DNA from 3 places in the Arthrobacter sp. 05T444 genome. Region 3 is predicted to be linked to each of the others. Evidence: riboswitches for the same ligand, from Rfam matches in the RefSeq annotation. Region 3 holds a riboswitch; each other region holds the start of a gene.
What was found. A riboswitch is a leader RNA that binds a small molecule or an ion and turns the genes downstream of it on or off. The one in region 3 is predicted to bind cyclic di-AMP.
Positions count from the first base shown of each region.

Region 1: it holds a riboswitch for cyclic di-AMP, as region 3 does, so the genes downstream of both, AC1DD3_RS08615 (aggregation-promoting factor C-terminal-like domain-containing protein) here and AC1DD3_RS15680 (M23 family metallopeptidase) in region 3, are expected to answer to the same signal.
Region 2: it holds a riboswitch for cyclic di-AMP, as region 3 does, so the genes downstream of both, AC1DD3_RS15910 (C40 family peptidase) here and AC1DD3_RS15680 (M23 family metallopeptidase) in region 3, are expected to answer to the same signal.

Region 1 covers NZ_JBFTKK010000007.1:9,780-16,770, forward strand. Annotated here, with positions in the region: gene AC1DD3_RS08605 (response regulator transcription factor) at 1-596, shown strand, start outside; gene AC1DD3_RS08610 (HAMP domain-containing sensor histidine kinase) at 600-2,147, shown strand; cyclic di-AMP (ydaO/yuaA leader) riboswitch at 2,242-2,405, shown strand; gene AC1DD3_RS08615 (aggregation-promoting factor C-terminal-like domain-containing protein) at 2,411-3,229, shown strand; gene AC1DD3_RS08620 (bifunctional glycosyltransferase family 2/GtrA family protein) at 3,455-4,861, shown strand; gene AC1DD3_RS08625 (glycosyltransferase family 39 protein) at 4,858-6,885, shown strand; gene AC1DD3_RS08630 (ArnT family glycosyltransferase) at 6,892-6,991, shown strand, end outside.
Region 2 covers NZ_JBFTKK010000017.1:17,676-24,666, forward strand. Annotated here, with positions in the region: gene AC1DD3_RS15900 (GTP pyrophosphokinase) at 1-188, shown strand, start outside; gene AC1DD3_RS15905 (SulP family inorganic anion transporter) at 195-1,697, shown strand; cyclic di-AMP (ydaO/yuaA leader) riboswitch at 1,820-2,008, shown strand; gene AC1DD3_RS15910 (C40 family peptidase) at 2,012-2,824, shown strand; gene AC1DD3_RS15915 (GGDEF domain-containing protein) at 3,031-4,170, opposite strand; gene AC1DD3_RS15920 (bile acid:sodium symporter family protein) at 4,332-5,354, shown strand; gene AC1DD3_RS15925 (NADPH-dependent FMN reductase) at 5,370-5,972, opposite strand; gene AC1DD3_RS15930 (GNAT family N-acetyltransferase) at 6,189-6,803, shown strand; gene AC1DD3_RS15935 (flavin reductase family protein) at 6,890-6,991, opposite strand, start outside.
Region 3 covers NZ_JBFTKK010000016.1:67,421-74,411, forward strand. Annotated here, with positions in the region: gene AC1DD3_RS15680 (M23 family metallopeptidase) at 138-959, opposite strand; cyclic di-AMP (ydaO/yuaA leader) riboswitch at 964-1,208, opposite strand; gene AC1DD3_RS15685 (iron-dependent transcriptional repressor DtxR) at 1,342-2,037, opposite strand; gene serC (phosphoserine transaminase) at 2,379-3,509, shown strand; gene AC1DD3_RS15695 (MFS transporter) at 3,540-4,907, opposite strand; gene AC1DD3_RS15700 (DUF3027 domain-containing protein) at 4,957-5,550, opposite strand; gene AC1DD3_RS15705 (cold-shock protein) at 5,559-5,942, opposite strand; gene AC1DD3_RS15710 (hypothetical protein) at 6,128-6,361, shown strand; gene AC1DD3_RS15715 (helicase-associated domain-containing protein) at 6,372-6,991, shown strand, end outside.

The DNA of each region.
Region 1 (6,991 bases), on a different contig from region 3:
CCGTTGCGGCCGACGGCCCTGAGGCGGTCAAGCTCGCCAAGGAGTTCCGCCCGGACGTCCTCGTGTTGGATGTGATGCTTCCCGGCTTCGACGGCGTTGAGCTGCTCGGCAGGATCCGTGCCTTCGCACCGGAAGTGCCGGCGCTGTTCCTGACCGCCAAGGACGCAGTACAGGACCGCATCGTGGGCCTCGCTGCCGGCGGCGACGACTACGTCACCAAGCCCTTCAGCATGGAGGAAGTCCTGCTGCGCCTTCACCGCCTCGTGCAGCGCTCCGGCGTGGCGGCGATGGACTCTGCGGAACTCGTGGTGGGAGACCTGGTCCTGAACCTGGACACCCGTGAAGTCACCCGCGCCGGTGACGAACTCCAGCTCACGGCCACCCAGTTCGAGCTGCTGCGCTACCTCATGGAAAACCCCAAGCGGGTGGTGAGCAAGGCCCAGATCCTGGACCGTGTCTGGAACTACGACTTCGGGGGCCAGGCCAACATCGTCGAGCTCTACATCTCGTACCTGCGCAAAAAGGTGGATGCCGTGCACCCGCCGATGATCCACACGGTCCGCGGAGCGGGCTACGTCATCAAACCGGCAGACTAGGCCGTGACAAGCCTTTCCGGAGCCACCCGAACGCCGCGCCGCAGCGTGCTGAAGCCCGGCACCTGGCATCTCCGCACCCGGCTGGTCCTCGTTGCCATGGCGCTGCTCGTGGCCATCTGCGCCGCGGTGGGCCTGTTCAGCTACGCCAGCATGGACTCGTTCCTCACCCGCCAGCTCGACGATCAACTCACCGGCGCAGCTGACAGGGCCCGGGACTTTGGCCGTCCCCCGCTCGGCGGATCGGGCAATAAGCCCGATCCCCTCGAAGGCAGGGGCCAACGCGTCGGCACCATAGCAGCCAGGATCCAGGACGGCGAGGTCAGCAGTGCTGGTTTCCTGGCCGCCGATCTCACCCGCAAGACACTGTCGGCGGCAGACGACCAGGTTCTTTTGGGCCTGCGCCGCGACGGCGTCCCCGTTGACCGCACCCTGTCCACGGGGGCCTACCGGCTGGTTGCCGCCCAGTCGCCCTATGGCGACGTCATGGTGACCGGGCTTCCCCTCACCGAAAAGCAGAACACCCTGACGTCCCTTGTTGTGACCATCACCTTGGTGTCGCTGGGTGGCCTCGTCCTCATCGGCCTCGCCGGAACCGTGCTCATCCGCCGCACCATGAAGCCGCTCGAACAGCTCTCGGAGGTGGCCACGCAGGTTTCCCGCCTGCCCCTCGACGCCGGTGAGGTGGCACTCGCCGTCCGCGTCCCGCCGTCGAACGCCCACCGCGGAACGGAAGTGGGCAGCGTAGGCCATGCCCTCAACCTCATGCTGGACAACGTGTCCAATGCCCTCGAGGCGCGGCAGGAGAGCGAAATGAAGGTCCGCCAGTTCGTGGCCGACGCGTCGCACGAGCTCCGCACGCCGCTCACGGCCATCCGCGGCTACACCGAGCTGATGCGCATGACCGAGAAGTTCACGCCCGACGGCCAGCGCTCCCTCGCCCGCGTCCAGAGCCAGTCCGTGCGGATGACCACGCTGGTGGAGGACCTCCTGCTGCTCGCGCGGCTTGACGAGGGGCAACCGCTAAAGCTCAGCGACGTGGACCTCACGCAGCTGGTGATCGAGACAGTTAGCGATGAAAAGGTCATGGCGCCCGACCGCAACTGGCACCTCGAACTTCCCGAAGAGCCGGTAGTGGTGCGCGGCGACGCCTCACAGCTTCACCAGGTGCTGGTCAACCTGCTCTCCAACGCGCGCAAGCACACCGGGCCGGGCACCACGGTGGTCACCGGAGTCATGAGGTCCGCCGACGGCAGTGCAGTGATCACCGTGACGGACGACGGCGCGGGCATCCCCGCGGAGTTCGTGGACCGGGTCTTCGCGCGTTTTGCCCGCGCAGACGCGGCCCGGGCGACCCCCGTGCCGGCGGCGCCGGGCGCCCAGACGGCGGCCCCGTCCGGGCAGGCTTCCGCCGAAGGAACCAGCGGGCTGGGGCTTTCCATTGTGCAGTCGATCGTGGAAGCCCACGGCGGCACGGTGGAGGTCTCCTCACGGCCCGGCCGCACCGAATTCGCGGTCCGACTGCCTGCACAAGGCGACGCGCCGTCGTCGTGATCTCTGTTACCTAAATGTGACTTAAGCGTGAGCCTCCTGTACGGTCGATAGAGTGCGGCCACCACCAGGGCCGCGTATCCGGATGGACGCCCAGCTCTGCCGCTTCCCGGATTCCGCTTGACCAGGCAGAGGCGGGGGAACCAGAGTCCCGGGCAATCCGCATCAAGCCCTTGGGGTGAAGCCGACACGTGAATCGCCGTGCGGCCGGATGACCTCATCCGAACCCGACAGCTAACTCCGCAGGTGTTGAGAGGCAATCCACCATGTCTGAATTCAAGGTACAAACGCGCCCTGATCGCGCTTCCACGCAGTCCCGGCAGAAGCTTTCACGCCACCGCGCCGAACCTGTCCGGCCCATGTCGGCCTGGGGCCGGCTCACTGCTGACATCCCGTCATTCGGCCGCCGCGCGGCCGTGGTGACCACGGCGTGTGCCGTGCTCATCGGTGTCGGTGCGGCCAGCCAGGCCGCCGAGCAGGCTGCCCCGGTAGCCAGCCCCGCAGCGGCCTCCGCCACGGCCGACGCGGCGTCAACGCTCAACTTCGACAAGACGCTGATCTCCGCCCTGCCGGCGCCGACATCAGCCGCTTTGGCCCCGCAGTCCGCCGCCAAGCCGGCCGCCGCCGCGAAGGCTCCCGCTGCCAAGGCCGCCCCGAAGGCAACGGCAGCCAAGCCCGCCGCTGCTCCGGCGAAGGCTGCTGCCGTGCCGGCTGCCAAGGTGGCCCCGGTCCGGGCTGCCGCTCCGGTGGCTAAGCCCGCTGCTCCTGCCGCGGTGGATGACCCCGCCGGCGCTCAGGCTTATGCAGCCAGCAAGCTGTCCTCCTTCGGCTGGGCCGCGGACCAGATGCAGTGCCTGCAGAGGCTCTGGACCAAGGAGTCCGAATGGCGCACCACCGCCACCAACGCGAGCAGCGGCGCCTACGGCGTGGTGCAGTCCCTGCCTGCCGAGAAAATGGCGAGCGCCGGACCGGACTACCGCACCAACTACCGCACGCAGATCAACTGGGGCCTGGACTACGTCAAGGAACGCTACGGCTCCCCCTGCAGCGCCCTGAACTTCCACCTCGCCAACAACTGGTACTAAGCCGCCAGTCGGTGGGAAGCGGAGCGCGCGTTTCTGCACCCCTTTGAGTTTTTCGACGGCCCCCGGATCCACGTGATCCGGGGGCCGTCGGCGTCCCTGCACGTGGGCGCGGCCGGGAAGCGGTGCAGAAATGCGGCGGCCGCCCTTCCAAGGGGCCAAAACTTCCACAGCCCCCGCACAGCTTCGCCCTAAAACCCTCATATGAGGCCCCGCCACTGTTGAAGCATGACCCTCACAGACCAGGCCTCAGGAACCCAGCCGCACCCTCCACTGCACCCCCAGCCGCCCGCGCGGGTCCACTCCGCGCCGTCTGACGGGCACAGCCCGGCCGTTGCCCGCGCACGGCATCTGCGGCGCTCACCCATCGACACCGCCGCCGCGGTTCCCGTGCTGGACGTGACCATCCCCGTCTACAACGAGGAACGCGACCTGGAGGAGTGCCTGCGCCGGCTGCATGCGCATCTCCGGGGCAGCTTCCCGCACCCGTTCCGCATCACCGTGGCGGACAACGCGAGCACGGACGGCACCCTCAAGACCGCCGAGCGGGTGGCCAGGGAGCTGCGAGAAGTGTCAGTGGTGCACCTCGAGGAGAAGGGCCGCGGCAACGCCCTCCGCAAAGTGTGGCTGGCCTCGCCGTCACCCGTCCTGGCGTATATGGATGTGGACCTCTCTACCGACCTCGCGGCTCTGGGTCCCCTCCTGGCACCGCTGATTTCCGGGCACTCAGACCTCGCCATCGGCACGCGGCTGACACGCAATTCCAGGGTGGTCCGCGGGCCCAAGCGCGAGTTCATCTCCCGCAGCTACAACTTCCTGCTCCAGTCCGTGATGGGGGCGCACTTCAGCGATGCGCAGTGCGGTTTCAAAGCGATCCGGGCGGACATCGCCCAACAGATCCTGCCGCACACCGTGGACAACGCCTGGTTCTTCGACACCGAGCTCCTGGTCCTGGCCGAAAAGTGCGGGCTCCGCGTCCACGAAGTTCCGGTGGACTGGACGGACGATCCGCATTCCAGTGTGGACATCGTCCAGACCGCCCTCGCGGATGTCCGCGGCATGGCCCGGCTCAGCAGGGACATGGTGTCCGGGCGCATTCCCGTCGCCGAGCTTCGCGGTGCGCTGGCCCGCGGCCCCCTTCCCGCGGCCTCCCGCAGCCAGGAACAGAGCCCCAGCGGCAGCCTGTTCGGCCAGCTGGTCCGCTTCGGTACCATCGGCGCAGCGTCCACCCTGGCCTACCTGCTGCTCTTCTTCCTGTGCCGCAATTTCATGGATCCGCAGCTCGCCAATTTCCTGGCCCTGCTCACCACGGCCGTGGCCAACACCGCGGCCAACCGGCGCTTCACCTTCGGCATCGCCGGCGGCAGCGACGTTGCGCGCCATCACTTTGAGGGTCTTCTGGTCTTCGGGATCGGTTGGGCCCTCACCTCCGGGGCGCTCGTCCTCGTCCATGGAAGCACGACGCCGGACCGCTGGCTTGAGCTGGTCACCGTCACCGCGGCCAACCTCGCCGCCACGGCGGTGAAGTTCCTGCTGTTCAGGCTATGGGTGTTCCGACGGCGGCAGTCGCCGCCGGTGCACCAGGCTTCCGCCGCCACAGACTCCAAGACCGCTGAAGAAGAGGCAAGCAAATGACCACCACAGTGAGCCGTGCAGAGCACCGCACGGAGGCCGAATCCGGCGCAGAACAGGAACGGGGCGTCTCCGGGCAGACGCCGGTGTCGCGTTCACGCCTTCATTCCCTGCTGACGGGAAACCAGTCCCGCTGGGTCCGACCGTCAGCCGCGCTGCTGCTGGCCTTCTCGGCGGTCCTGTATCTCTGGAACCTCGAAGCCACCGGATACGCCAACTCGTTCTATGCCGCGGCCATCCAGGCCGGCACCAAGGACTGGACCGCCTTAGTGTTCGGCTCCCTCGATGCCGGGAACGCGATCACCGTGGACAAGCCGCCGGCGGCACTCTGGATTCCTGCCCTGGCCGGGCGGATCTTCGGCTTCTCGCCGCTTAGCATGCTGGTGCCGCAGGCACTCATGGGTGTGGCCGCCGTCGGGCTTCTCTACCTGACCGTGAAGCGTGTGTCCGGTCCGGCCGCCGGGCTGCTGGCCGGCGGTGCACTGGCCCTGACCCCCGTGGCCGCGCTGATGTTCAGGTTCAACAACCCGGACGCCCTGCTAACGCTGTGCCTGGTGCTGGCAGCATATTTCACCACCCGCGCCATCGAAAAGGCCGGCTGGAAGTGGCTGGCCGTGGCCGGTGCCGTGATCGGACTCGCGTTCCTGACCAAGATGCTGCAGGGCTTCCTGATTGTGCCCTGCCTCGCGCTGGCTTACGTCTGGGCCGCGCCCACCACCCTGGGCCGGCGGGTGCTGCATCTGCTGGCGGCTGCCGGCGGTATCGTCCTCGTCGCGGGCAGCTACATCGCGCTGTTCCAGCTCACGCCCGCCTCAGCACGTCCTTACATGGCGGGCTCGGAAAACAACAGCTTCCTGGAACTCACGTTCGGCTACAACGGTTTGGGCCGCATCACCGGTTCGGGAGGGGGCACGCCCGGCGGCGGAACCGCCCCAGGCGCCGGCGGCGGCATGTCCGGCAACGTGGGCTTCGGCGGAGCGGCCGGCATTACACGGATGTTTGGTGGCAGCTTCGGGGGCGAGGTGTCCTGGCTGCTTCCGGCTGCGCTGATCCTGCTCGTTGCGGGCCTCTGGTTCACACGCCGCGAGACCCGCACCTCCCGGACCCGGGCGGCCCTGATGCTGTGGGGCGGCTGGCTGCTGGTGACGGCTGGAATCCTGAGCTTCATGGGAGGAACGGTCCATCCCTACTACGTTGTGGCGCTGGCACCGTCCATCGCGGCGCTGGTGGGAATCGGTTCCGTTGAACTGTGGCGCGGGCGGTCCTACTGGCCAGCCAGGACCGTTCTGGCCGCAACAGTCCTGACGGCCTCCGTTTGGTCCGCAGTGCTGTTGGGCCGCGACGCGTCCTGGCTGCCCTGGCTCAGGCCGGCCGCAGTTGTCCTCGGCGTGCTGGCGGCGGCAGCGCTGGCGCTGCGGCTCGACTCGCTCCAGAACGTTTCCGCACGGCTGCGCAAGTCTGCGGCGGCCGGTGTTGTGGTCGTTTCGCTGCTGGCGGGCGGGCTCGGCAGCACGGCCTGGACCTTCGCCACCGCCGCCCAGCCCCACTCCGGTTCCATTCCGACGTCGGGACCCACCGCGTCCGCCATGGGCGGTCCCGGAGGCCAGACGGGCAGGGCGGACATCGCCGGCGGTGCGGGCATCAACGGAGGGCAGGGCGGCCCGGCAGGCGTGGCCGACGGCGCCGGATCGGCCGGCTCCGAGCTCACCGCGCTTCTCAAGTCGAGCACCGCGAAGTGGTCAGGAATCGTCTCGGGGGCCAGTCAGGCCGCGAGCCTGGAGCTGGCGACGGGCACCAACGTCATTGCCCTGGGCGGCTGGAACGGCGGCGACCCGTACCCCACCCTGGCGCAGTTCCAGGAAATGGTGGCCAAGGGCGAGATCGGTTACTTCATCTCCGGCGGAGGCATGGGCGGCATGCGCGGAGGCGGCATGCGCGGGGGGAACTCCGAGGTTGCCACCTGGGTAGCCGCCAACTTTGACGCCCAGACCGTGGGCACTTCCACCGTGTACAAGCTGAGCGAGTAGGCCGTCATGACCAACACCATTTCCCGCCTTAGCTTCCGGCGCCCCGGTTCCACGGCACCCGGCGTGGCCAGACAATCCGCAGGTGCCGGGCAACCAGCGGAAACCG
Region 2 (6,991 bases), on a different contig from region 3:
GCAAGGCCCTGGACCACCGCTACTCCCCCGGCCCGGACCGGCTGCTGGATGACCTCCTCCTCTGGCAGTACGGCACCAAACACATTGACCTCACTGCAGAGGCGCCCGACGCCGTTCCACACCCGCGGCGCGACAGCCTCCTGCGGCGGCTGAAACAGATCGAGCGCTACCGCCAGACCAAGAAGTAGGGACCCATGAAACCCGAACAGCTCCAGTCCGTCCGGGCAACACTCCGCTCCCCGCGCCGCCTCAAAACCGAGGCGCTGGCAGGCCTCGTGGTGGCCCTCGCCCTGATCCCTGAGGCCATCGCCTTCTCGGTGATCGCCGGGGTGGATCCCCGGATCGGCCTGTTCGCCTCCTTCACCATGGCCGTGACCATCTCCTTCGTGGGCGGCCGGCCCGCCATGATCTCGGCAGCCACGGGTGCCGTGGCCCTGGTGATCGCCCCGCTGATGCGAAGCCACGGGCTGGACTACCTGATTTCCGCAGTGATCCTGGCCGGCGTGTTCCAGATCCTGCTGGCTGCCCTCGGCGTCACACGGCTCATGCGCTTCATCCCCCGCTCCGTGATGGTGGGGTTCGTCAACGCGCTGGCCATCCTCGTATTCATGGCCCAGCTGCCTGAACTCATCGGTGTCCCGTGGCTCGTTTATCCGCTGGTGGCAGCGGGGCTTCTGATCGTCGTCGGCCTTCCCCGAATCACGACGGCGGTGCCGTCGCCGCTGGTGGCGATCGTGCTGCTCACCGTCGTCACCGTCCTTACCGGCATCGAAGTCCCCGCCGTCCAGGACAAGGGGCAGCTGCCGGAAAGCCTCCCCTCGGTATTCATCCCCAACGTTCCCCTGACCTGGGAGACGCTCCAGGTGGTCGCGCCCTTTGCACTGTCCATGGCGCTCGTGGGACTGCTGGAATCACTCATGACAGCCAAGTTCGTGGATGACATCACGGACACTCGCTCCAACAAGACCCGTGAATCCTGGGGGCAGGGCGTGGCTAACATCCTCACCGGTTTCCTGGGCGGCATGGGCGGCTGTGCCGTGATCGGCCAGACCATGATCAACGTGAAGAGCTCCGGTGCGCGGAGCCGGATCTCCACCTTCCTGGCCGGCGTCTTCCTGCTGGTGCTGGTGGTGGTGTTGGGCGACGTCGTGGGGCTGATCCCCATGGCCGCCCTGGTGGCCGTCATGATTTTCGTTTCGGCTATCACCTTCGACTGGCACTCGGTGGCTCCGGAGACCCTGAAGCGCATGCCGAGGTCCGAGACCGCTGTCATGGTGATTACCGTGGCCACCGTGGTGGCGACGCACAACCTGGCGATCGGCGTCGGCGTCGGGGTGCTCGCGGCGATGGCCATGTTCGCCCGGCGCGTGGCCCACTTCGCCACCGTTGAACGGACCGAGGTGGAGCTGAACGGCAGGACCGTGGCCACGTACACCGTAGACGGCGAACTGTTCTTCGCCTCCTCCAACGACCTCTACACGCAGTTCGACTACGCCCAGGACGCCGAGCCGCGCATCTCCGGAGTGGTCATCGACCTGCACGCCTCGCACCTCTGGGACGCCTCCACCGTCGCCGTACTGGACGCGGTGACGGAGAAGTACCGGCGCCACGGCCGGGAGGTTGAGCTGATCGGCCTGAACTCTGCCAGCATCCAGATGCGCGAAAGGCTGGCCGGTAAACTCAACGCCGGGCACTAATGCATACAGCCCAAAAATCCCGCACATAACAGCGTGTCGTTACCTTAATGTGACTTTCGGCGTTCGCTCGCGTACCGTTGAAACCGTGCCTTCCTCACCGAGGAGGGCGCTCCCGCGCTGATTGCCTAACTCTGCCGCAGCCCGGGATCCTCTCGAAGACCATGTCCGGCAGAGACGGGGAAACCAATTTTCGGCCTGTTTCTACGGGCCTTGGGGTGAAGCCGCACAGTTCCTGATTCCGTTCAGGCGCGCGGCCGGGTGTCTCCCATCCGAATCCGACAGCTCACCTCGCAGGCATCGGGAGAGGCTCCTTCATGTCGTCACGCACTACCCCTGCCCGCCGCACAGCGGCCAGCCGTTCAAACCGCTTCGCTTCCGTCTCCCGCGCTGTCACGGCCAACGCCGGAGGACTGGGACGCCAGGCCGCCGTCATCCTCGCAGCATCGGGACTTGCCTTCACCGGCAGCATGGCAGCGAACGCCGCCAGCGCCCCGGCCCAGAAGAACGCGGCCCCGGCCGCGGCCCCCGAAGCCGTCAGCCACGTACAAGCGCCGCTGAGCGCGGACGCCAGCGTCAAGATCGACTTCGAGCGCCCCGCCGTGAAGTCCACCCCGGCACCCGTGGTGGAAGCGCCCGTGGTTGAAGCACCGGCCCCCGCAACCCCCGCTGCTGCCCCGGCACCTGCTGCCGCTCCGATTGCTGCACCTGTTGCCGCTCCGGCACCGAAAATCGCGCCGGCTCCGAAGATCACCGTCCAGGCCGCCCCGGCCCCCGCAAAGGCTCCTGCTCACGCAGCAGCAGCCGGCAGCGTGAACGCCTCGATGGTCTCGGCGGCCTACGCACAGCTGGGGATCACCCAGGACTGCACCGCGATGGTGGAGAAGGCCCTGGGCGCTTCCGGCATTCCGGTGGGCGACCTCGCTCCGATGCAGTTCATGAACTACGGATCCGTCGTCTCCACCCCCCAGCCCGGAGACATGGTTGTGCAGTCCGGCCACGTGGGAATCTTCGTCGGCGGAGGCAAGGTCCTCAGCGGCGGCATGAACGGTGTCAACGAGACCGTGGTGCACCCGCTGTCCTGGCTGACAGCCACGGGTCCGGTCACCTTCGTGCGAGCCCACGCCTAACAGCCCGCATTCGCTGTGCGCATCACCGCGCACTCCAGCCGCGCGCTGCAACGAGCCGCGCGCTGCAACGAGCCGCGCGCTGGAACGAGCCGCGCGCTGGAACGAGCCGCGCGCTGGAACGAGCCGCGCGCTGGAACGAGCCGGTGTTCCGCTGCCTTGGGGGCAGCGGTGCACCGGCTCTTTCGTGCTCGGCGGGCCCGCCCCACTTAGCCCTGCACGCTGCGGTTGCGCCCCCGGGACTTTGCCTCGTACAGCGCGGCATCGGCGGCGGCGATCGGCTGGTCCAGGCTTGCCGTTCCGGCTTCGATCAGCGCGATGCCGTAACTGACCGTGGGCATCCTGGGCACATCGGGCAGGGCGCCGTCGGCGAGCCGACGGCTGATCTCCGCCGTGATGGTCTCGGCGCGGTAGGGGCTTGCCCCCGGTACCACCAGGATGAACTCCTCGCCGCCATACCTGCCCACGATGTCAGTTGAGCGGACGGTCGCGCGGCAGGCGTCGGCGAAGGCCCGAAGCGCCAGATCGCCGGCCGCGTGGCCGTAGGTGTCATTGATGGATTTGAAGTGATCAAGGTCCGCCAGGATCAGCGATCCAAAGCTCTCGGTCAGCGGGCTGCGGCGCAACTGCTTGGCTGCTCTGTCCAGGAACGCAGAACGGTTGAGAAGGCCCGTGAGGCCGTCCTGGGTGGCGACGGTTCGCAGCGCCCGCGTCTGCTGTTCGGTACTGAGCCCGGCCATGCTGAACGAAACCACCGCCAGGAGCACCATGGTGACAAGCGTGGTTATGGCGGACCCGAAGTAGGCGACAAACGTTGGGCTGTTCGGGCCCTCGGCGATAAACACGACCAGCCGGCCCAGGTAGAACGCCGACACGCCCGCAGCCACGATGGCCATGGGTATACGGACCCTTGAATAGCCCGGCTCCAAGCGCCACAGTTCGCGTGCCGTGAGGCCGATCATCAGGGACATCGACGCCAGGAAAACGGCGCCGCCGGACCAGATGTTCGAACCGGGGTGATCAACAGCGGAAGCTATTCCCGCGGAGACGGGCACGGCGGTGAGGAGCCAGAAGTTGTATCCCGGCGTTCGCAGCGAACGCGCGCCTGCCCAGGCACTGGACGCACCGGCAACGAGCAGGATATTCCCCAACGTATTGGCCCACCACTGCTGGGGCGTGCCGTTGAGGAGAAAGCAGGCGGAACCCGAGAGAAACAGCAGCAAGGCGAGGCACCACCACCCGCTGTACGGGGAGCGCGTACTGCGGAAAGCCGAGAAGTAAAACAAGAGACCCAGGGCCAGAGCCATCACGGCAAAGGCAACCCGCAGTGTTGCCGTGTCGAGCACCATGCCGCATCTCCCCCGAATCCCCATTCATTGCTGACCCAGTATCGCACCGCTGAAGGCTCAACTATCAGGACGCTTACCAAAATTTTTGTAAGCGCCGACACATTTGTCTGACATCTGTTCACGAATTTCCCCGACGCGCAATTCAGTGTCAGCATTATTGGATGCTTGAGGCAACAACAAAACCCGAAACCGCTCCGCTCGCCGCTCCGCTCGCCGCTGACGCCGCCGTCGAGCCCCTGAACCCGGCGCTGGCCGCGGAGGCGAAGATTGCCCGCGTCGCCGTGACCGTTTTCCCCCTGCTGGTGCTCGCCGCCGGCGTGGCGGGCTTCCTTCTCCCCGGTGCGTTCAAACCGCTTGGCCCCGGCGTTCCTTACCTGCTGGGCATCATCATGTTCTGCATGGGCCTGACGCTCACGCCGCCGGATTTCGCGGCGGTGGCCAAGCGGCCTTGGGCGGTGGTGCTCGGCATCGTTGCCCACTACGTGATCATGCCCGGAGCGGGCTGGCTGATCGCACAGCTGCTTCACTTGGAGCCCGCGCTTGCCGTGGGCCTGATCCTGGTGGGTTGCGCACCCTCCGGCACGGCTTCCAACGTGATGGCGTTCCTGGCCAAGGGCGATGTTGCGCTCTCAGTGGCCGTCGCCAGCGTTTCGACGCTCATCGCCCCGATCGTCACTCCGGTGCTGGTGCTCTTCCTCGCCGGATCGTTCCTGAGCATCGACGCCGGGGGCATGGTTCTCGACATCGTCAAGACGGTTTTGTTGCCGGTCATCGCCGGGCTGCTGGCGCGGCTGTTCCTCAAGAACCTGGTCGCAAAGGCACTGCCGGCACTTCCGTGGGCGTCCGCCGTCGTAATTTCCCTGATTGTGGCAGTGGTAGTGGCTGGCAGCGCCAGCAAGATCGTGGCCGCCGGGGGCATTGTGTTCCTCGCCGTGGTTCTGCATAACGGCTTCGGGCTGGGGCTGGGACACCTCGCCGGGAAGCTGGGGCGCCTGGACGACAAGGCCCGCAGGGCGCTGGCTTTCGAGGTGGGCATGCAGAACTCGGGCCTGGCTGCAACGCTCGCCACCGCTCACTTCAGCCCGCTGGCGGCGCTGCCGTCGGCCGTCTTCTCGCTGTGGCACAACATCTCCGGTGCGATCGTGGCCGCGTGGCTCGCCCGGAAGCCGCTGCGCGATTCCTAGAGGCGAAACGGACGCTTAAGCAGACGCCGCCAAGTGCGGACGGTTCCCGGGATCCGCGGCGGGTTTGCGAAGCGCCTTCAGCGCCCCTGCCCAGGCGACCACCTGGCCGAAAAGCCTTTCCAGGTTCTTTTCCGCCATCTCCGAGGGCGTGAAGGTCCGGTAGTTCTCAAATTCCGTGGCCAGCGGCAGCGCTACCTGGGCGCGGACGTCGGCCATCTGGAGTTCAGCAGCCACGCCCCGCAGGTGCTCCACGGCGCGGATTCCACCCGCGCTGCCGTAGCTGACGAAGCCGGCCGCCTTGTTGTTCCATTCCTCGTAGACGTAGTCCAGGGCGTTCTTGAGCGCACCGGGAATCGAGTGGTTGTATTCGCCGGTCACGAAGATGTAGCCGTCAAACCGGGTCACTGCGTCTGCCCACGCTTTGGTGTGCTCCTGGTCGTGGTGGCCCAGGGACGGCGGGAGCGGTTCGTCGAGCAGCGGGAGGTCGTAGTCGGCCACGTCAAGGAGTTCGAACCGGGCGTCAGTGCGTTTGGCGGCGCGCGCCATGACCCAGTCCGCCACCGGCTTTCCCAGCCGGCCCGGCCGGGTGCTTCCAAGAACGATCGCGATCCTTGTCATGGCAGGTCTCCCCTCCGGAACTGTTTGCTTGCCACATTGACTAAACAAATGGCCGGGGGCGGTTCTTCCCGGGGCTTCCTCCCGACGCTGGGCAGCGCGGTGACCTCCGGGGATATTGACGTCCGCGGACGGCGCTGGCAACGTCGTTACCACCGGCCACGGGGAAGCGGCCGGTTTCGTAGAGGCGGTCGGTCCTGGGGAGGCGGTGCAATACAGATGACCGATGGGGCGGATGCGGGAATCCGGGTGGTGCCCGCCAATGAAACGCCTTGGGATGACCTTCAGGCGGTCATGGGCCAACGCGGCGAGGCCTCCAGATGCCAATGCCAGTGGTTCAAAATCCGGGACAAGGACTGGCGCTCAGTTCCCGTCGAGGAACGCTCCCGGCGGCTCCGCGCGCAGACCGGCTGCGGAAGTCCAGAGAAACTTGCCACGACCGGGCTCGTCGCCTACCTCGGCGGCGAACCCGCCGGCTGGTGCGCGGTGGAGCCCCGCCCGGCATATGTGCGCCTGCTCCGGATGCGCGTCCCGTGGGCAGACCGGACCGAAGACAAAAACGACGACGCCGTCTGGGCCGTGACCTGCTTCGTCACCCGCACCGGCTTCCGGCGCCGCGGCATCAGCCGCGCACTGGCGAATGCCGCCGTCGACTTCGCCCGCGAGCGCGGCGCCCGTGCGATCGAAGGCTATCCGATGATCACCCAGCCGGGGCAGGAGTTCAGCTGGGGCGAGCTCTACGTCGGCAGCCGAAGCATCTTCGCCGAGGCCGGATTCACCGAGGTCAGCAGGCCCACCCCCCCCCGGCGGGTAGTGATGCGGATCGACTTCTAGCTTTCCGGCTGGTGCCCGCCGGCGTAGGCTTCGCCTTCGGCCCCCCGGTCAAGTAAGGCGAAGCCCATGCCCGGAAGCACCAATAGCTAGACGTAGCTCGGCTGCTCCAGGCTCCGGAACTCAGAGCCTTGGAAGACCAGCGGATCGCCGCTGTTGTCCCGGACCGATGTTCCGTGGACGCGAAGCAG
Region 3 (6,991 bases):
GCAGAGTTAGGCAATCCACTCAAAGGCGTCAACTTCGGAAAAGTTGACGCGGTTTAGACGGTACAGCAGTTCGGAGCGAATGTCACATTCAGGTCACGGCATGTCACAAGAATGCGAGAGTTCTCCATCGGTTTTACTTAAAGCCAGCCCAGGGGGTCAACGACTTCTCCGTTGACCATCACCTCGAAGTGGAGGTGGCAGCCCGTCGAGGCGCCGGTGGTCCCGCTGAGAGCGATTACGTCACCGCGGTTGACCTTCTGGCCGACGCGGACACTCGAAGAGGACAGGTGGTTATACGTGGTCTCGAGGCCGTTGCCGTGGTTGATCACAACCCTGTTGCCGCCCCCGTAGGGGTGCCAACCGGCGAAGGTGACCGTGCCGCTGGCCGCGGCGAACACCTGGGTTCCGCACTCGGCGGCAAAGTCCTGGCCCCGGTGAAATTCCCCGGAGCCCCCGGTGATCGGGCTGACGCGGTATCCGAACGGAGACGATTTGACCATGGTGGTCAGGGGCGCACCAAGGCTGCCCGCCGAGGCGGCGCGGGTGATGCTGCCGGCCGACTGTGCACTGAGGAGCTGCTTGAGCTTGCTGTCCGGGTCACCCTGGGTGGAGACGGACGTTCGGCTGAAGTCGATCTTTGCGGCCGCCTCAGCGGACACCTGCGGCTGGACACGGGAGGACAGCGCCGCGGCCCCGCCCTGGTCAGCGGTGGCCATGACCGGACTGGTTGCAGGAACCGTGACTGTCAGCAGGAGGCCTGTGGCAGCCAGTGCGACTCCGGCCTTCTGGCCCACTCCGCTTGCGGCTGCGAAGTCGGTGACCTGGCGGAACGGACTGCGGTGCCTCCGTGCTTCGCGCTGCGCATCCCGCGGACGCTCCCCTGCGAAGACTTCGGCGGCGCGCGGCTCCGCAGCGGGGCCGGCCGCGCGGCGGCGGCCCCGGGCATTCTGCATGGTCAAGAAGTGTTCCTCTCTGGATAGCCTGCGAAGTTAGCTGTCGGATTCGGGTCAGAGAGATCATCGACCCGGTCCGCCGTGACAAGCGTTTCGGCACAGGGGTATCCCGGGAGATTCCATCTGCGGAAAGTGGCTTGCTGCTGCGGACTTCACCCCAAGGCCGTTTTTCAACGGCCGGTTGTGGTTCCCCCGCCTCTGCCAGAAGGTGACTCGTGCGACTGATCCGCTGGCAGAGTTCGGCTCCAGATCAGGTAACGCTTTAGTATCGGCGCTGCTGTTTAACTATAAGTGATTAAAGTGGGCAGTAATAATTCCGTTATCTAAGCTGTGCAAAAGTCGTAGGGCATCCTGCCACCTGATGTCAGACAAATCACGGGCCAGCACGTCAGCTGACACGGACAAACACGTGGGCGGCCACTTCCGGCGGCAGTTCGAGGGCGCCTTCGATCCCCGGCACACGGACCGAGATGTACTCCCCCACGCGTTCGAGGGAAACGGCGGCACCGGGGCGGATCCCGCCTTCATCGAGCTGGACCAGCAGCTCCGGCTCCACCTGGATGGGTTCTGCCAGCCGGCTGACGGTAACGCGCGAATCCGGACCGTAGCCGGGCATGGCGTCCAGCAGGTTCATCACGCCGTCGGTGAAGGCCAGCGAAGGCTCGCCGCCGAGCGCAGCCAGCCCAGGAATCGGGTTGCCGTAGGGCGATTCGGTGGGGTGGCCAAGCATTTCAAAGATCCTGCGCTCCACGCGTTCGCTCATCACGTGCTCCCACCGGCAGGCCTCGTCGTGGACGTAGGCCCAGTCGAGGCCGATGACGTCGGCGAGCAGCCGCTCGGCCAGGCGGTGCTTGCGCATGACCTCCGTGGCCCGTTTGCGGCCTGTTTCTGTCAGCTCCAGGTGACGGTCGCCGGACACTACCACGAGCCCGTCCCGTTCCATCCTGCCGACGGTCTGGGAGACGGTAGGGCCCGAATGGCGGAGGCGTTCGGCGATGCGGGCTCGCAGCGCCACGATGTTCTCTTCTTCAAGCTCCAAAATGGTCCGAAGATACATCTCCGTGGTATCGATCAGATCCGTCATTCAGCTCAGCTCCTCGAGCACAGTACTTGTGTCCGTCCCACCGTACCGCGGGCCCACCGCACAGCGGCCCGGCGTCAAGCTGCCGCGGCCGCAATTCGACGACGGAGCAACACCGGCTCTCCGCCCGTACGTCCAGTGAAAGCTTAGCCTATTTTGAATTACTCCGGATAATTCGGACGAAGCGGGCGACCGGTTTCAATGACCGGACTATGACGGCAGCGTTTCCCGGGATTTCCGGGCTTCGGGCAGAATAAAAGGGGCCTTCATGGCAGACATGACTGCCCGCCGGCCACCTCTTGTCCCCGCCGAACTGCATGTCCATGCCGAAAATTGGAGCCACTGTGAGCGACACCAGCATCACTATCCCAGCAAACCTCCTGCCCAAGGACGGACGGTTCGGCGCCGGGCCCTCCAAGGTCAGGCCCGAGCAGATCGAGGCGCTTTCCGCAGCCGCCACAACGATCCTCGGCACATCCCACCGCCAGGCGCCCGTGAAGAACCTGGTGGGATCTGTCCGCGAGGGCCTCAGCACCTTCTTCCGCGCTCCCGACGGCTACGAAGTGGTTCTGGGCGTGGGCGGTTCGACGGCGTTCTGGGATGTCGCGAGCTTCGGCCTGGTGGACCAGAAGGCCCAGCACCTGTCCTTCGGCGAGTTCGGTTCCAAGTTCGCTTCCGCCACCAACAAGGCGCCGTTCCTTTCCGAATCCTCCATCATCAAATCCGAGCCCGGAACGTGCCCGGCGCCGAAGGCCGAGGCGGGAGTTGACGTCTACGCGTGGCCGCAGAACGAGACGTCCACAGGCGTTGCGGCTCCGGTCAAGCGCGTGGACGGGGCAGACGCCGATGCCCTCGTGCTGGTGGACGCGACCTCCGCCGCAGGCGGGCTGGACGTGGACGTCGCCGAGACCGATGTGTACTACTTCGCACCGCAGAAGAACTTCGCTTCCGACGGCGGCCTGTGGCTTGGCCTATTCTCCCCGGCGGCCCTCGAGCGCGCCGCCCGGATCAAGGCCAGCGGCCGGTGGATCCCGGACTTCCTGGACCTGCAGACCGCGATTGACAACTCCAAGCTGAACCAGACGTACAACACCCCGGCGCTGGCCACCCTGGTGACGCTCGATGCCCAGGTGCAGTGGCTCAACGCCAGCGGCGGCCTCGACTTCGCGGCCGGCCGGACGGCGGACTCCGCGAGCCGCATCTACAAGTGGGCCGAGGCTTCCGATGTCGCCACGCCCTTCGTGGCCAACGCCGCCGAGCGTTCCAACGTCATCGCCACGATCGATTTCGACGACTCCATCGACGCCGCGGCCATCGCCAAGGTGCTGCGCGCCAACGGCATCGTGGACACCGAGCCCTACCGCAAGCTGGGACGCAACCAGCTCCGCATCGCCACCTTCGTGGCAATCGAGCCCGCTGACGTCTCCGCACTGCTGGAATGCATCGACTACGTGGTGGGCGAACTGAAGAAGTAGTCCCCCCAGACCGCGGTGACGCTTACAGCGTCAGCGTTCTACGGCGTCGTCCGGGCTCGTATCCCGGGCGGCGCCGTCCGCCGTTCCGCCACCTTCACCGGTCTTAGTGCCGGTCCGGGCTGTCGGGCGACCGGCCTGGTTCAGCGAGACGAGCCGGATCTGTGGCCGCCCGCGGGGCTGCCGGCTCACACGGATCCGCAGCATTCTGGTGCGGATGATCCACACCAGTCCGATCGCGGCCGCCAGCAGGCCGGAGGCCGCCGCCACCGCCAGCGACCAGCGGGCCCCGGCGACGTTGGCCACCCAGCCCACCAGCGGTGCGCCGATGGGGGTGCCGCCCATGAAGATCGCCATGTACAGGGCCATGACGCGTCCCCTCATCACAGGGTCCGTGGTGGTCTGCACATAGCCATTCGCGCTGGTGAGCATGGTCAGGGCGAAAAGCCCGACGGGCACCAGCGCAACTCCGAACCAGAAGTAGCTCGGGGCGAGGGCGGCGAGCCCGGACGTGACGCCGAAGGCGGCGGCAGCACCGAAGATGATGCGTAGCCTGGGCCTGCTGCGCCGGGCGGACAGCAGGGCACCTGCCACCGAGCCGATGGCCATGATGGAGTTCATGAGGCCGAAGGCGCTGGCGTCCAGGCCGAATTCGGTGCCAACCATCGCAGCGATGAACAGGACGAAGTTGAGTCCCAGCGTTCCCACGATGAAGATGGCCACCAGGACCACCACGATGTCAGGACGGAAACGCACGTAGCGCAGCCCCTCGCGGATCCGGCCTTTGCCGGCCCCGGCGCGGGGCAGGGACCTGAGCGACGCCGTCGGGATTTTTGCCAGGCTGGCCAGCAGCGCAAGGAAGGTGAAGGTGTTGATCAGGAACACCCATCCAGGCCCCACCGCCACTGTCAGGATGCCGGCAACGGCCGGGCCAATCATGCGGGCTACATTGAACGAGGCGCTGTTCAATGCAACGGCGTTCGGCAGGAGGTCGTCCCTGACCAGCTCGGACACGAACGTCTGGCGGACGGGCGCGTCCAGCGCGGAGACCATTCCCAGCATGAGCGCGAACGCGTAGACGTGCCAGAGCTGTGCCGCCCCCAGCACCACCAGGATGCCGAGGCCGGCACTTAGCAAGGCCATGACGGACTGGGTCACGACCAGCAGCTGCTTGCGGTTGTACCGGTCGGCGACGAGCCCTGCCACGGGCGCCAGGAACAGCTGGGGACCAAGCTGGAGCGCCATGGTTACGCCCATCGCGCCGGCGTCATGGGCTGTCAGATGGTCAAAGACGAGCCAGTCCTGGGCGGTCCGCTGCATCCAGGTCCCGATGTTGGAGACGAGGGCGCCGACGAACCAGATGCGGTAGTTGAGGATATGCAGGGATCTGAAGGTGGACATCATTGCCTGCCTTCGGAGTACTCAGTCCCGGATGATCCCAACTGTGCGATCAGCCCCGTCCGCGGCTCTCGGCGTCGTAGCCGGCTTCGGCGTCTGTGGGTGCGTCGTCCGGGTCGGCCTCGGAAGCCTCCGCAGAATTCCCACCGTTAGCCTCGGCAGGTTCATCCTCCGGAGATGCGGCAGGGCCGTCCGCGGAATCCGCCTCGCGGGCAGTCTCGTCCTGGGGCGCGCCCTCTTCAGATGCCTCGTCCTCGCGGGCGTCCTCGGGACGTACCCGCTCGGCCCACGGAACCCATTCCGGGGCCAGGATTGAATCCTCGGAGGGCAACAAGCCCAGCTCATTCACTGTGATCACCTTTGACCGCGAGTTCCGCGTCAGCACGGCATACCACTGCCAGCCGAGGTACCCGGGCAGCCGCGACTCGAAGAGATGCGTCACAAGGCGGTCGCCCTCGGTGCGCGCCGCCAGGTGTTCGCCGATTTCGGATGCCTTCGCGATGCCTTCGATGGCGGTCCGTGCAAGGTCCACGGCAGCGGCCAGCACGGCATCCGGCTTACCGGTGCGCCATGCGGGGACGCCGGCGCGACGCTTGGGCGCCTTTGGCTCCACCTTGGATTCGCCCTGTTCAGGTTCCGGGTTCATGTGGATGCCTAAGCGTCCAGCTCGTCGGCAACCTTGCGCAGGGCGGCCGCGATGGCCTTGCCCTTGTTGCCCTCCGGGTATTTGCCCGCAGAAAGGGTTCCGGACAGGTTATCCAGCACTGTGACGAGGTCCTGAACGAGCGGCGCGAGATCCCTGGCGCTGGGGCGCTTGGCCTTGGCGATGGACGGCGTCTTGTCCAGGACGCGCAGGCCGAGGGCCTGGGCGCCCTTGCGGCCGTCGGCCACGCCGAACTCCACACGGGTGCCGGCCTTCAGTTCGGTGACGCCCTCGGGAAGCGCCGACTTGGGCAGGAACACTTCCTGCCCGTCCTCGCCTGCGAGGAATCCGAATCCCTTGTCCTTGTCATACCACTTGACTTTGCCGGTAGGCACGTAATCAACCTTCTTCGTTCTGGCGTTATATAAGACATGTCCGGCCATCAGCGCATCCGCACGGATGTGCGGGTTCAGGGTGTGACTGCCTGGTCCATGTTGGTCTGTTGCCTCAAGGTTATCCTGACTGGCTTGGGATTCCTGCTTTGAGGCGCGGCCGCGGCCGGACTGTTAGCGTTACGTGCATGATACCCACGCGTTTCCGGCGTCCCCTGATGATCGCCGCAGCGGTCCTGGCAGTGCTTTCCGTGGCCGCCGTGGGAATGGTGATGGCGTTGGCGTTTGGCGGCCAGCCGGCCCCTCCCTGGATAACTTCCGCCGCCCTTTACGGACTTCCGGTGGCCTTCGTCCTGATGTTCGTCCTGGTGATCGACGGAGTTACCGCCCGCCGCCGGGCAGGAAACGGCGGCGGGCGGTAACGTTGGACTGATGTCCCTTATTCGTGCGCTAAGCAAGGAACTGGAGGCACGCAGCGACGAGTCGCTGCGGGCTCTTTTCGCTGCGCGGCCGGATTTGATTTCGCCCGGTGTTCCGGATTTTGCGGCCCTGGCAGCACGCGCGAGCGCACGGGTCAGCGTGCAGCGGGCGCTGGAGCGCCTGAACCGGCCACAGATGCAGGTGCTGGAGACCCTTCATCTGTGCACGAACACCGATACCGGGCACAGCGCCTCGGCCACGGGCGTCAGGAAACTGATCGCCGGCTCAACGGTGGCCGCCGTTGAGCGGATCCTGCTCTCGCTCCAGGAGTTGGCCCTGGTCCACCGGGCCGAGCCCCCTCACAGCGCCGGCCCCTCCGCGCACCGGCAACGGTTCTACCTGCCGGTGGGCAGCCTGAAGGACGTGGTTGGAATCTATCCGGCCGGGCTGGGCCGCAGTTACACCGAGCTGGTCCGGCTGCAGCCCGCCTTCGCCCAGCGCGTGGTCCATCTGGTGGCCGAACTGCACCGCAGCGGCGCCGAAATCCAGCCGGCAACCACACCGATGGAGGCCGCGCTGGCGCTGCAGCACTGGACATCCTCCCCGGAGGCCCTGCGTGCCATCCTCGCCGA